DNA from 2 places in the Agarivorans sp. QJM3NY_33 genome. Region 1 is predicted to be linked to the other one. Evidence: predicted binding sites of a transcription regulator. Region 1 holds the regulator's gene; the other holds the start of a gene.
What was found. Region 1 encodes sigma-54, which starts transcription at its own class of promoters, with help from an activator protein. Its sites were predicted from a motif close to GTTGGCACGNNNNTNGNNT; they were not measured.

Region 1 (7,824 bases):
ATTAAAAAAGGCTTATCAAGTACTCCTTTTGATAGCGAAGGCGTGGCCCCGAAAGCGACCCATATTATTGCTGATGGGCGTTTAGAGAGCTATTTGTTAACCAGCTACTCGGCACGTAAACTGGGTATGCAAAGTACCGGTCATGCTGGTGGGATCCATAATTGGTTAGTGCAGCACAGTGGGATCAATCGGGCTGATTTGCTGAAGCAAATGGGAACCGGTTTATTGGTGACAGAGCTGATGGGCCAAGGCGTTAATTTGGTCACCGGTGATTATTCTCGAGGCGCGGCTGGTTATTGGGTTGAAAATGGTGAAATTGCTTTTCCGGTACATGAGATTACGGTAGCCAGTACCTTGCCAGAGATGTTTGCCAATATAGTTGCCATTGCGGATGACTTCGATAAAGAAAGCTCAATTCAAACCGGTTCAATATTGATTTCTTCGATGAAGATTGCGGGTAGCTAGTACTTGTTACTCTTTCAGCGTCTATTTCTGTTTAAGATAAGCATTTTAACAGCGGCCTGTGGTATGCCGCTTTGTTTTCTCCGAAAATACAGCTCAAGCTTGCTTCAAAGATAAATTTTTCGTCAGCGCTTAGGCTGATTGATATTTAGTAGGAGCTGCGATTTAGATACTCCTGCCTTAAGCTAATACTAAGGTGGCCATACCTAAAAAGGAGAACAAGCCCATCACATCGGTGATGGTGGTTAAGGCCATTCCCCCCGCTAAAGCGGGGTCGATATTAAATTTTTTCATTAATAAGGGAATACTAACCCCAGCTAATCCGGCTAAGGACATATTAATGAACATCGCCCCAGCGATGATAATGCCTAAAGTCCAGTCACCTTTCCATAGGGTGATCACTACCGAAATAACACTCGCCCAAATTAAGCCATTTAACATACCGATTGCGGCTTCCTTACCGATCAACCAGCGAGAGTTGCCCTCGCCAATGTGGCCCACCGCAAGCCCACGGATCACGAGCGCTAAAGTTTGATTGCCAGCGATGCCACCCATACTAGGAACAATAGTCATTAAGATCGCTAGCGTTGCCAATTGTTCAATCGTTGATTCAAACATATTGCTAATCGACGCTGCAATTAAAGCCGTACAAAGATTCACCGCTAGCCAGACGGTGCGCCGTTGAGTACTTTTTAAGACCGGGGCGAAGGTATCCTCGTCATCGTCCATCCCCGCCATCCCCATCATCGAGTGTTCCGCATGCTCACGAATAATATCCACCACATCATCGATGGTAATTCGGCCTAACAAGCGCCCTTGTTCATCAACTACTGGGGCAGATATCCAGTCGTGGCGTTCAAACAGGGAAGCCACGTCATCTTCATCCATGGCGACCGGTATGGTTTCAGCATTACTATCCATTACCTCTCTGACGTTGACGCTTGGATTAACGGTGAGCAAGGTTGATAGTGGGATATCGCCGAGTAGTAAATCATTCTCATCGACAACATAAAGTGCATCCGTTGCTTCAGGAAGTTCGCCCCTAAGCCGCAAATAGCGCAATACAACATCAATACTGACATCTGCCCGCAGGGTGATGGTGTCGGTATTCATGATACTGCCAGCGGTGTCTTCTGGATAAGCGAGCGCAGCTTCGACTCGATGGCGGTCTTGGCCATCCATTTGCGACAATACCTCTTGATAGACACTATCGGGTAGGCTGCGAAGCACGTAGGCGATATCATCGGTGTCCATTCCCTCGGTCGCTGCAGCAAGGGTTTCGGGGGCCATTAATTGGAGTACCCCTTCCATGACATCTTCGTTTAATTCTTCGAGGATCTCACCGTGCTTTTCCGGATCGGTGAGTTGCCATAATACTTTTCGACCTGCGGGAGGGCTAGATTCTAATAGTAGAGCGACATCACAAGGCGGCATCTGATGAAGCATTCGCCTAACATGCACAAACATACCACTATCGAGCGCTTGGTTTAGCTCCTGTAGGCGTTTGTGTTGATTAGGATTTAACTCCATCTCTTCAGGCATAAGCGGTCCTTATAGTCGTGTAAAGATTAAACCACGCTTTTAGAGCGGGTGAACCTGTCGCGGATGGTACAAAGGTTTTCAGCGGAACCCTTTGGGTAACATGTGTCACAGTTTACGGCTTGAGTACCTGCATCAGTGCTGTTTCTACGCGATAGGCTCTGCCTTGTCCGCTACGATATAAATATTCACTAAAAATGCAACAGGACTTAGTGTAGCAGTTGCATCAATAAATTCGCGTTATTCCTCGTCGAAGTTTGCTTCAACGAGTTGTTGTATGGCATCGAGAGCAGCCTCTGCATCGTTACCTTCAGAGATTATCGTGAGGGTATTGCCTTGAGCGCTTGCCAATACCAGCAATCCCATCACGCTGGCAGCCGAAGCGGTTTTTTCCCCGTCAATAATACTTACTTCAGCTTCAAATTCTTGTACCAATTCGACCAGTTTGGTGGCTGGGCGAGCGTGTAAGCCCAGTTTGTTTTTTACGACGACTTGTCTAGTGAGTTTCAAGTTTATGTTCCAAAGTTCGATGGCGCCGCTGCACCTTACGTTTTTGACTAAAGTGTTCAGCCAGTTGTTCGGCGACATAAACACTACGATGTTGTCCGCCAGTACAACCAATTGCGATGGTCAGATAGGCGCGATTATTGGCTTCTAAATGCGGCAGCCAAGATCCTAATAAATCAGCGATTTGCTGGATGTACTGCTCTACAAGAGGCTGCTTGGCTAAATAATCTTTAACCGCTTGATCGAGACCGCATAAAGGTCGTAGTTCTTCTTGCCAGTGCGGGTTCGGTAAAAAGCGAGCATCAAATAGGTAATCGGCATCATTGGGTACGCCATTTTTAAAGCCAAAGGACTCAAACACCATAATTAATTGCTGTTGTTGTTCTCCGGTCACTCGCGATCGAATGAGCTGACTCAATTCATGTACGGATAAACGCGAGGTATCTATTCTTAGGTCAGCATTGCGAGAAATGGGGGCGAGCAGGGCGGTTTCAGATTCTATGGCCTTGGCTAGAGACATGTCGTTTTGACTCAGTGGATGAACCCGCCGAGTTTCACTGTAGCGGCGGATCAGTGCATCATCTTTCGCGTCGAGAAAAATACTTAATAGGTTAAGCTCAGAGCCTTCATCGCGAATTAGTTGACCGATGGGTGAGGGTTCATCAGGTAAATTTCGCACATCGATGCTAATGGCGACTTTGGTGTACTGTCTTTTTAGGTGTTCAATTAAAGGACGCCATAATACGACTGGTAAATTGTCGACACAGTAATAACCTAAATCTTCTAATACTCGTAGTGCGACCGTTTTACCTGAACCGGAGCGCCCGCTAACGATAATCAGTTCCATGATAACCCCTAATAACGATTAGAGTCTTAGGCTATCATGATCGTGTATAATTCGTCATCACTTTGTGCTGTACGAAGTTGTTTGCATATTTGCTTATCATTAAGTTTTTCAGCAACTTGAGCGAGAGTATTTAGATGTTGTTGACATTGGTCTTCGGGAACCAGTAAGGCAAATATTAAATCAACGGCTTGATTGTCAATGGCGTCAAAGGAAATCGCCGGAGTACAGCGTAATAATACTGCGGTCGCATGGTATTGATTGCCTATTCTACCGTGAGGGATCGCGATGCCTTGGCCAATGCCAGTACTGCCCATGCGTTCACGATTTAATAAACTTTCAAATATACTTTTAGATGTGGTGTCGAGTTGCTTCGCAACTAGTTCACTGATCAATTCCAATGCTCGTTTTTTTGACGAACATTGGACTGCACTTTGGGTGCAGTCCAAGCTTAGTACTTTATCTATTTGCATTACTATGACTAATGTTTGGTGAGTTTTTCTTTATGCTTAATGACTTGGCGATCGAGCTTATCGATGAGGCTATCGATGGCCGCGTACATATCAGCGTGTTCTGAAGTGGCGAATAATTCACCACCATTTAGGTGTATAGTGGCTTCGGCAATCTGATTCAGTTTTTCGACATTGAGAATAACATGGACATTATTAATTTGGTCGAATCGTCGTTGTAGCTTAGTAAACTTAGTGTGGACATATTCTCTCAAAGACTCAGTGATTTCTACGTGGTGTCCAGTAAGGTTAATTTGCATAGATGTCGTCCCCTTTATAGTGGCCTTTAAATAAGGCTCTTACGTTGGTTAGAAGGTGGAATAGCCAATGACTCACGATATTTAGCTATCGTACGCCTAGCCACCTTGATGCCTTGATCTGCCAAAATATCAGCGATTTTACTATCGCTGAGTGGTTTACTGGTATTCTCGGCAGCAACCAGTTTCTTAATTAATGCACGAATGGCTGTTGAGGAGCATTCTCCTCCACCATCGGTAGCCACATGGCTAGAGAAAAAGTATTTGAGTTCGAAGATCCCGCGAGGGGTATGCATGAATTTTTGAGTCGTGACCCTAGAGATCGTGGATTCATGCATTTCAACCGCTTCGGCAACATCATTCAATACCATCGGTTTCATGGCTTCTTCACCATATTCAAAGAAAGCTTGTTGGTGATGCACGATGCAATTAGAGACTTTCAGTAGGGTTTCGTTACGGCTTTCAATACTCTTGATGAACCATTTTGCTTCTTGCAGATGGCTGCGAATAAACTGGGTATCGTTGGCGTTGGTCGAGGTTTTAGTCATCGATGCATAATGTGAATTGATGCGTAGTTTTGGCATCGCGTCAGGATTGAGTTCAACCACCCAGCGACCTTGACGTTTAATCACCGAGACATCGGGAATTACGTATTGGGCTTGATTTGGTTCGACGGCATTACCAGGTCTTGGCTCTAAGGTGTGAATCAGCCGCATCACTTCGCGTAGCTGCTCCTCTTTTAACTTGGTTTTACGGGCCAATAAACGAAAATCTCGATTTGCTAATACGTCAATATGATTCGATACGATGTCTTTCGCTTCATTCAGCCAAGGTGTTTGTTCGCTGAAACGACTTAATTGGATGAGTAAGCATTCCTGTAGAGAGCGGGCAGCAATACCAACTGGATCGAAGTGCTGAATACGTTTAAGTACTGCTTCAATTTCATCTAACTCGACATCTAAATCATTATTTTCAATCGAACGTAGTCCCTCAAGTAATTGCTCACAATCTTGTGTCAGGTAACCTGATTGGTCGACTGCGTCGATGATGGCGAGGGCGATAGCTTGGTCTATTTCACTAAAAGGCGTGAGGCGCATTTGCCAGAGCAAGTGATCTTGTAAGGAGTCAACGGTTTCACCTTGAAACAACATGTCGTTGTCATCACTGCTGCTACCGGATGAAGAGCTGGCAGGAGCCGAGCTCGCGCTGTAAATGTCATCCCAAGTTGAGTCAACCGGAAGATCGTCTGCGACGGTATCTTGACTAATCGCATCGCCAGTTTCCATCTGGCTGCTATCGATCTCCGTTTGGCTATTGTTTGCATCACTATTTTGCTCGCTGGCTGATTTAAATTCAGCCGAGTCTGCGTCATTTGCTTGCGCTTCATCTGCTTCTAGCAGAGGATTACTCTCCAAAGCTTCTTGGATTTCCTGCTGCAGATCCAGCGTCGAAAGCTGGAGTAAGCGTATGGCCTGTTGTAACTGGGGGGTCATGGTTAATTGCTGACCAAGACGCAACTGCAAAGATGCTTTCATTAATTACCGCTGTTCCTTCTTTTTATTATCGCGTTTGAGGACATACTTTAACTATAGCTTGAATTGTTCACCGAGATAAACTCGTTTCACATGCTCATTTTTAAGTATCTCCTCAGGTTTTCCTGAGGCTATCAGTTCGCCTTGGCTAACGATATAGGCGTGCTCACAAACATCTAGTGTTTCTCTTACATTGTGGTCGGTGATCAATACACCCAGACCGCGATCACGAAGATGTTCAATGATTTTTTTTATATCGATAACAGAAATAGGATCCACGCCTGCGAAGGGTTCGTCAAGCAAAATAAACTTAGGTGCGGCAGCTAGAGCGCGGGCAATTTCTACTCGGCGACGTTCACCGCCCGACAGACTCATGCCTAAATTCTTGCGAATATGACCAATATGAAACTCTTCAAGTAAGTCATCGAGCGCGCCCATTTGTTGTTGTTTATCGAGGTCTTTACGTGTTTCTAAGACCGCTAAAATATTCTTTTCTACCGAGAGGCGACGAAAGATAGATGCTTCTTGCGGTAGGTAACCTATGCCTTTGCGAGCCCTGGTATGCATGGCGGTACTTGACAGATCTTCGTTGTCAATTAGGATCCGCCCTTGGTCCCTTGGGACTAAACCAACCACCATATAAAAAGTGGTGGTTTTTCCAGCGCCATTGGGCCCTAATAAACCGACAATTTTTCCAGTTTCAACATTGAGACTCACGTTTTTAACGACCTTGCGCCCCTTGTAACTTTTGGCAAGGTTTTCTGCAATTAAGGTACTCATGGTTGAGGCGTGGCCTTGGGGGCAACTTTGTTGAGTTGTTGGGGTAAGAAAATGGTGGTCACCCGATTGTTTTGGTCGCCCTGAGCAACCATTTCTTGTTTGTTAATGCTGTATTTAATCATTTGACCTTTGACTAAGCTTTCTTCTTGCTTCAGCAGTGCATTGTTAGTAAGCGTAAGCGTTTGAGTCTTCAAATCGTAACGCACTTCGTTCGCCTCTGCTTCAATGGGCTTACCATTATCTAAGAGCTGATAGAAGGTGGCTGGTTTGCCTTTTGCTATCATCACTTCGCTGCCTTTTTGCTCACTTCCGATAACGCTCAGTTCTTCGGCGCGCATTTTTATCGAGCCTTGAGTCACGACGACATTACTATAAAAAGTGACGCGATTTTCTTTGATATTAACCTGTTGACGGTCGGCATCGACGACAATTTGTTTATTGAAGTCGTCTTCAAGCGCTTGAGCCCCCCAACTGATGAGTAACAGGCTTGCTAAAAAGGCTAATTTATTCTTGTGGATTGTGGTAAACCGCTTCGATATCATTTAATAAAGTCACTATTTCATTGGCTAAATCACCGTTCATTCCGCGTCCATATAATTCGTAGGATGGGCCATAAACGGTAACGAGTTTATCACTATGCATGGTTTCGTTTTGCAGGTCGATTTCCAAGCTGTCTGTAATTAAGTCACGAACGTATTTGCTGCGACTCAAGTTTTTAATTACTACATTGTCATTTAACATGACCGTGTGTTGCTGCTGTACTGTAGCTTGATCGGCCACGATTTGCCATACAGGTTGTTTGGGATCGGGATATACCAAGATTTTTGGTTGGCTGAAAGTGGTGTGCTTGAGTTGCTCAAAATACGCCATCTGTTCGGCATAAATACGATAGCGGGGCCTTCCCTGTTCGCCAAAACTAACACTGTATAGCTGTTCGGCAATAAAATTGGGTTTATTGATTTCGCGAGTTTCGGTCAGTTGTTGGGTATCTGACGGGCTGAGCTGCCAAAGCACCAAAGCCACCATAAATAAAACCGCAAAAAACCAAGTGGGTTTATTCATATACTCATGCCCTGAGCATTTTGTAGCTGTCCTTGTGCCTGAAGAATTAAATCGCATAATTCCCGCACTGCACCATAACCCCCAGCGGTTTTAGTCACTAATTTGGCAGCTTGTTTACATAATGGATGGGCGTCATATACAGCAACCCCTAAGGCACAGGCATTCATGACTGGAACATCGACCACGTCATCGCCGATATAGGCACAGTATTCGGGGCTTAAGCTTAGCTTTTGTTGTAATTGTCGATAGGCTTGCATTTTATCTTGCTGGCCCTGAAATATATGCTGCACACCTAAAGCTTGCATGCGGGTGCTGACTAAATTTGATTGGCG
Region 2 (7,824 bases), 2.3 Mb from region 1:
ACATCCCTGTCAGAAAACAAGTATTATTATTGGTTGTGATTGCCAACGGTCCTCTTCAAGAAGGAGCCGTATTAACTAAACAACACTTAAGTCTATCTTATTTACCGGAAAATCGCTTACGCGGAAGCTACTTTACCGAACTTAGCTCGCTATTAGGTGCTAAGCTTAAACGGAGTTTAAGAAAAGACCAAATAATAAATGGGCGCGATATTTGCTTAGTATGTAAAGGAGATGCTGTGATAATTTCAGCCGGTGCAGGCGGTTTAAGTGTTAGCACTCAGGGAACGGCTTTGTCTAGTGGTAGTATCGGTGATACCATAAAAGTGAGAAACAATAAGTCACAACGCCTAGTCACTGGTCGGATAAAGGCCTTAGGTTTAGTTGAGATAAAACTTTAAATTTTTTCTCAAGTTTTGACATTGAAAGCCGATAGCTATATTGAATACGAAAATTGATTAACTGTGGGGCGCCATTATGGCTTTAAACATTAATAACTTAGGTGGAAGCCGTCCAAGTCAGCTTGACTCTAACCGAGTCACCGACAAAGGGACGAAAGAAAGCACTGAACAACGTTCAACTGCTAGTTCTGCTGCAGCCCAGGATTCAGTTATGCTTACCAACGAAGCACAACAACTCAACCGTATTCAGCAGAATTTGCTCAACGATTCTGACAGCAGAAGTTCTAAGTTAGAATCAATCAAGCAAGCTGTGACCGATGGTACTTATCAAATTGATGCCAATAAGGTAGCCCAAAAAATGGGTGACTTTGAAAGTGAGTTTAATAAAGCTTTTGGATAATTAGCCAATGATCGTAGCCCTACTGAATACTCAAGAGCAGCAACTTAATTTGCTGCTTTCTCTTTTGGAACAAGAAAAGCACGCCTTAGCTGGTGATGATACAATTGCCTTATACGCAATCGCGTCTCAAAAAGAACAAGCTTTAACTGCAATCACTCAGGCTGATCATGATTTAGAGTCGTCGGAACAAACTCAACAATTAATTGACGTTCCTGAGTTAGCCGAGCAAGTTGAGCGGATCCAACAATTACTCAAGCAGTGCCAAGAGTTAAACACTATTAATGGCGAAATTATTCAAGCAAGCAACGAAAAAGTTCGCCAACTGAGCGCGGTAATTGACCAGCTACAAAACCAAAATGCCACAACTTACGATAAATTAGGCAAAAAACATAGCTCACAGCGTATGGGAAAAGGCTTTAAAGCCTAGCTGTAATTACTCGAACGACCATGTAATTAGGCCCCTTACTCCCATAAGAAAGCTCCCCCCTAAATTAAACCGCTAGCTTAGCTTCATTGACTTCAAATCCCACAAATATACTCCGCCAATAGTAAAAACTACCAGAGGTTTTACGGCAAACAAATATCATCTGCCATTCCCTCTAATCCATAAGGCCTAATTGTTCTACGATATATTATTTCTTCACCGTGAGATCTCCATTCGCTGAATAAAATAGGGGATATCATCAAGTTCATGGTCTTACTTTTGACGGCAAGGTAATAGCGTGAAAGGTATCCCTAAAGGACCTAGTCATATAATCAGCTTCACTACTTCAGATGCACTGCGAGCGTTCCGACTGCATCGATATAGTCCTTTATCCACTAATAGTTATGCCCCTTGATAACCATCAATGGTAAGCCACCATTGATAGCAACTTAAGCACTAGATTTTAATGCCGTTAAAAATAGGAGTATGACCATGATTATTTATTATTGATTGTTAAACCAAAAGCTGTCAGGCGAACGGAACAGAGAGCAAATATATCGAAAGTCACCGCAAAAAGTATCACCCAGTAAAATGCAACATTCGCTCTATGAAGAGAGCTTCACTGACTGAATTTCATATTTCAGGCTTAGTTAAAACACTTTTTATATTAGACAAAAATCAATCGAAAAAGATAGGCAGACTTTAAAAACAAAAAACCGCACTGCAAGGTGCGGTTTTCCATGAATGTAATAGACGAGAAACGCTACCCCCGCTCCCCCATTGGAGCCATCGGTTTACTCGCAGCTTGTTTACGCGCTTCGATGATCATCACACCATCGCGCTTCACTGGAGTTGGCACTTTACTTTGGTAAACTTCATTGGGGATCCATTCTTGCGCCGATGCAACCACCACTTTAGATTGAGCACCAACAATTCTCGCGTTCACTAAGATCCCATCGTTAGACTTACTAAAAGTGCCCACTAACAGGTATTCTATTGGTAAACGTTTAGCTAACTCTTTCACATTTCGGCTGTAAACAAAATCACCTTCAGGCGTAATACGAATAAAGCCAGTGGTTTTATAGTCAATCACAGAAAAGCCACTTTGCTGCATCTCATACACAAAACTTTCGGCAATTTGCATACCAAACAGGTCGGTGGTACGTAGGTTATCAAGAGGCACAAATGAGGCAACCCCGATTGGTGTGTCTGCGTTTACAAATTGAGAGCTAGAAACCAAACGCTGTGACATCATATTGACATAATCGGTCAATGTTTTTTTAGCATCAGGGTCACTCTTCATAGTCTCTGGCGGATTTGCTAAGCGGCTCGGTGCACTGCTTAAAAACAGTTGGCCATCTTCGTCCACTAGTCCCTCTAGATAACGCGCATTTTTAACCGGACTTACGTTATTCGAAGGATCCACCACCATCACTTTCTGCATCGAAGAGCTATTGGAGCACCCCAACAACATCGAGGTGGTCATGGCAACCAGTATAATACCTTTCATGTCACGTCCTTAATCGTCCATTACGCTTAAGATATCGGCATGAAAGCGAAATTCTTTACTAAAATTGTATGGTTTTTTGACTCTCTAGGTGCCGAGTTGGAGCCATTGACATAGTAACCCGATATACCTCCCTAAAATCAAGTTGTAATTCGGTCACATACACATCATCAACAGCATAGGCATTAATCACCTTCGCACCTCGAATTACCCCAGCCACCGAAGCCGCTAAACGTTCATTGCCTAACACCAAATCACTCACAGTAGCGGTACTATCAATGTGTTGTCCATAAACTTGCTCGGATAATTCACGGTAAGCATCCAGCTTAGAGGCTTTCATCGCCCGTAATTGCTTGGTTGATTTATCGGCTCCCCTTTGTTGACTAATTGGCGCATAACCAACCGCATTCACTACCGTAAAATCGCCAGGAGGCTGATAAGTCCATTCAACCTGCTTGACCTGAGTCGTCGGAGTACAAGATAGCAATAACAATAGTGCTAAGCTAAAAGACCATATTTTAAAGTACAGTTTGTTCATGGCGTTGTAAGCTCCCATTCATGCTTGTGACTCGAGGAGAGCTTGCTCCTGCGCTATTTGGAATAAATTGATAAGCGGCCGACACCACCTGTTGACTGGCTAAATTAACTAGCCGCAAATTCACATGCCGGCCAGAGGTTGTTCGTTGAAAACTACCAACCACCACATAGCTTATTTGCATTTGTTCGCGTAAAAGTTCTGCATCGCGCGATAAAGAAAATTCACCGTAGCCGGGGTCCATCTGTAAACGTCCGGTGAGTCTTGCCTCAACCGTATGGATCCCCTCTCGGGATAAAGCGGCAAACATTGCCTCTGCAATTTGCCGCCCAAATCCATCACTGGATTGCAAGTTGTCCAAATCAACCACTGAACTAATCGCGACCGTATCTGTAGCACTCAACTCTAAATCATCGGTTAACTGCTTAGAAAGATTATCGACATGTGCGTACAATACTGCATCTTGTTGTTCCCTTGGTTCAACATAAGGATAATTAGTAATATGGTGTAAGCTGGTATTGCATCCTTGTAACGCAAGCACCGCCAGTAGTAAAGTCGTATAACGCATAGTAATCTCCTCCGACTAAACACTATTAAGCAATAACCATTCCAGTCAAAAAAATAACGCTTTTGTTAGGTACAGTTATTGCTAGTTAGTGACGAGGAGGGCCTTATGAAACTATTAATTTTAATGATCGCGATGCTAGTTAGCATTCCCAGTCAAGCAGTGTGGTACGAGGCAAAAGGTCACGCGACCATCATCAGCCAAGATGTTGAGCAGGCACGCAGCAATGCCACCCAAGAAGCGGTCAAACAGCTACTTCTGTATTCTGGCGCCTCGGTAACCAGTATTAGTCAGGTGACCGAAGGCAGACTCACCCTTGATCAATTGGAAGTTGTCTCGAAAGGCTCGTTGCATAACTTAAAAGTATTAGATGAAGGCCGTCGGGGACAGCAGTACTTTGTGGTTTTACAGGCCGATGTTTTCCCGGCTACAGGCCAATGTAAAGCCAGTGGCTTTAGTAAAAACCTGTTGTTACTCCCTCCTTACTTAAAACAACAGAATCAAGTACGAGTAGGACAAATTCACGAAATATCACCCGCCGTGGAGCAACGGACCTATGATATTGCCCGCCAGTTAGGGAGTCAGTTTAATATTAAGCACCCTCCCAAATTACCATTAAATTACCATCAACCGGGAGTGCATGACTTTATTGCGATTAAAGATATTGCTCATCGTTATGGTGCCCAATACCTTTTAGGGATCGAGCTGGAAAATATTTCACTAGATCAAGACTACGCTCCCAAACACTTTAACTTTAGTTACCCCCAACGCTATTTCATTATTAATGTGCGAGTCTATAACGCCATCGACTTAGAAGAGATTTACAACAAACGTTTTTCGGTGAATGCCCCTTGGGAATTTGACGCGCGTGAAATTGTCTCACCTCACTCGGCTAAATTTTGGCGCTCAGCTTATGGGCAAACGGTGAATGATACCCTGCAAACGGTGATTTCGGAGGTGGATGCCTTACTCGCCTGCCAGCCTTTACAGGGGAGTATCGTGAAGGTTCTAGGACCGGACCGCTGGCAAATTAACCTAGGTCATGCCAATCAACTAAATCCGGGGATGTTATTAAGTCTGATCCATCAAAATTATCATTGGGGACAATGGGACATTCCCAGACAAGAACAACATATTGCCGATAGCATGGTACGCATTGAGCAGATTTACCAACAAAGTGCCATTGTGGTCGCCGTCGATCCAACCATGACTGCTAACATCCAACTTGGCGATTTGGTGAGTAAACAATAAAAGTTAGCTCTGTTTGTCTTTGATGATTGCCATACCAATCGCTTAGGATCCATTGAACAGAGGCTAAGCCACGAACGATGAAAAAATGACTTAACTAAATATTCGACCCGCTCCGAAGGAGCCAAAGATCCCGGTCCTTTTTCCTTGAAAGAAAGCTTGAGCGTACTTGGCTTATAAAACCAAGTGACATACTTGTAGTTCATCTTATGCTAATGCTCTGGGAAACGTAAAATCCCTAGCTTTTAACTTGGCGACGAAGTAATCAAACAGTTAGCCGAAGCTTTTCATACGTTTAAAGCTGGGTATAATGAACGCCGCAACACCAAGTACTGTAATATAGGGTTTGCAGAACCATCCCGTCCCCTTAGTTCAGTTGGATAGAACAAGGACCTCCTAAGTCTTAGACGTGAGTTCGAATCTCGCAGGGGACGCCATTTCGTTTTACTTTCCTCAAGATCTTCGGCGCAAACTAAAATTTTGCCGAGACTCGTAGATGTATAACAACTTAGAAAATCAAAAACCTCGAACGACGTCGAGGTTTATGTTGAAAAACACCAAGTAAATGATAACAACGGCTCATCGCTAACCCTGCGCCCAAATAGAGCAGTCAACGAATGAACAGCTATGACACGATAGTTCCCGCGCCCGTCATCGCTTTACACACGTAAATAGTTTCTTTTAAACCAGTTTGAGCCTGATAATATTGCTCGACCGCTTGGCATACACCATCGACCAAAGACGGTGGCATAAGAGCAACAACACAACCACCAAAGCCACCACCAGTCATCCTTACTCCGCCTTGCGCGCCAATTTGTTGCTTCACAATATCCACCAGCGCGTCCACCTCAGGCACGGTAATTTCAAAATCATCACGCATCGAGGCATGTGATTGCTCCATTAACACACTCAGCTTAGCCATATCATTGGCTTTTAGGGCCTCGGCTGCGGCCAAAGTACGGGCATTTTCAGTAATGACGTGTCTAGCTCGTTTGGCTACTATCGGCTCAAGCGTCGCTGCTTTCTCGTTAAATAAGGTTTCGCTCACATCCCGTAAAGCGCTTACCCCCAAACCGCGTGCCGCTGCTTCACACTGCTCGCGGCGAGTATTGTATTCACTGTCAACCAGACCGCGTTTTTTATTGGAGTTAATAATCACCACCGCCATTTCTTCGGGCATGGCGACTGCGGTAGTCTCTAAAGAGCGGCAATCAATTAATAATGCATGATTGGCCTGTCCCTCTGCCGAAATCAGCTGATCCATAATGCCGCAATTACAACCGACGAAGTTATTCTCCGCGGCCTGACCAATTAAAGCGATTTCTTGCTGAGTAATAGCTAAATCAAATAGAGTCTTAAAGGTTTGTCCAATCACCACTTCTAAAGCAGCCGATGAACTTAAACCCGCGCCTTGTGGGACATTGCCACTCACGGCAATATCGGCACCACCCAATTGATAGCCTTTATTTAATAGACAGCTAATCACGCCTCTAACATAGTTCACCCACATACAGTTTTGGTCAAACAGCAAGGGCTGAGTAATATCAAACTCATTAATTTGATTATTATAATCTACCGATATCACTCGTACCATGCTATCACTCCGCGGTGCTGCCACGACGACGGCTTGATAATCAATGGCACAGGGCAATACAAAACCATCGTTATAATCGGTATGCTCACCAATTAGATTCACTCGCCCTGGCGCCTGAATAAAGTAACTCGCAGAGGCCCCGGTCATTTCCATAAAAGCCGCGGAGACTTTGTCAATCAATCGTTGAGTGCGATTAGTCATGGTTAACCCCTTGTGGTTGATCTTGTTGTTTATAATGCACGTCACTTAGATCTCGTAAACGAGCGGCGGCTTGTTCCGCAGTCAAATCTCGTTGGCTTTCCGCCAACATTTCATAACCCACCATAAACTTGCGAACACTGGCAGAACGCAGCAAAGGTGGATAGAACAAAGCATGCAACTGCCAATGTTCTGTTGAGGTATCCCCGTCTTTAAAGAAAGGCGCGTAGTGCCAGCCCATCGAATAAGGAAAGGAACACTGAAACAAATTATCATAACGGCTGGTCAATTTTTTAATGGCAAGAGCCAAATCATCACGCTGTTCGTTCGACAATTCACTCATCCGGCGAATATGAGTTTTGGGCAGCAACATGGTTTCAAATGGCCAAGCTGCCCAATAAGGCACCACCGCTAACCAATGTTCTGTTTCAACCACGGTACGGATCCCTTTCACTTGCTCCTGTGTCACGTAATCCAAGAGTAAATTGCGTCCATATTGTTGATAGTAAGCTCGCAAATGTTGATCTTTGCGCTCTATCTCATTGGGTAAAAAACTGTTTGCCCAAATTTGTCCATGTGGATGCGGTTGCGAACAGCCCATGGTTTCGCCTTTATTTTCGAAGGCTTGTACCCATAAATAGTCCTTACCCAGCGCTTCAATCTGTTCATTCCAAGTATCGATGACGCCGCGGATCGCGCTCACTGGCAACTCGGGTAAAGTTTTACTGTGATCTGGCGAGAAACAAATCACTCGACTTAAACCCCGCGCTTGTTGACTCACAAACAAAGGGTTGTCTGATTTTGGAACATCAGGAGAATCGGTCATCAAAGCAGCGAAATCGTTACTAAAAACATAAGTGCCTTGGTAGTCTGGATTTTTGTCCCCAGAGATACGCGTATTAGTAGGGCACAAGAAGCAACCCGCATCATAACTGGCCAGTGCTTCCTTTGAGGG

Region 2: the regulator sigma-54 is predicted to act here: its motif matches at 3,860-3,878, upstream of ACRRSY_RS08960 (FlgO family outer membrane protein).

The regions. Positions count from the first base shown of each region.
Region 1 is NZ_CP194039.2:4,229,134-4,236,957, reverse strand. It holds gene pmbA (metalloprotease PmbA) at 1-465, shown strand, start outside; gene mgtE (magnesium transporter) at 643-2,004, opposite strand; gene ACRRSY_RS18995 (HPr family phosphocarrier protein) at 2,242-2,511, opposite strand; gene rapZ (RNase adapter RapZ) at 2,498-3,355, opposite strand; gene ptsN (PTS IIA-like nitrogen regulatory protein PtsN) at 3,382-3,825, opposite strand; gene hpf (ribosome hibernation promoting factor) at 3,834-4,121, opposite strand; gene ACRRSY_RS18975 (RNA polymerase factor sigma-54) at 4,148-5,653, opposite strand; gene lptB (LPS export ABC transporter ATP-binding protein) at 5,705-6,430, opposite strand; gene lptA (lipopolysaccharide transport periplasmic protein LptA) at 6,427-6,972, opposite strand; gene lptC (LPS export ABC transporter periplasmic protein LptC) at 6,935-7,492, opposite strand; gene kdsC (3-deoxy-manno-octulosonate-8-phosphatase KdsC) at 7,489-7,824, opposite strand, start outside.
Region 2 is NZ_CP194039.2:1,968,812-1,976,635, reverse strand. It holds gene flgA (flagellar basal body P-ring formation chaperone FlgA) at 1-398, shown strand, start outside; gene flgM (flagellar biosynthesis anti-sigma factor FlgM) at 475-798, shown strand; gene flgN (flagellar export chaperone FlgN) at 806-1,225, shown strand; gene ACRRSY_RS08970 (FlgO family outer membrane protein) at 1,986-2,732, opposite strand; gene ACRRSY_RS08965 (LPP20 family lipoprotein) at 2,791-3,267, opposite strand; gene ACRRSY_RS08960 (FlgO family outer membrane protein) at 3,248-3,832, opposite strand; gene ACRRSY_RS08955 (flagellar assembly protein T N-terminal domain-containing protein) at 3,938-5,080, shown strand; tRNA gene ACRRSY_RS08950 (tRNA-Arg) at 5,439-5,514, shown strand; gene galK (galactokinase) at 5,703-6,872, opposite strand; gene ACRRSY_RS08940 (UDP-glucose--hexose-1-phosphate uridylyltransferase) at 6,865-7,824, opposite strand, start outside.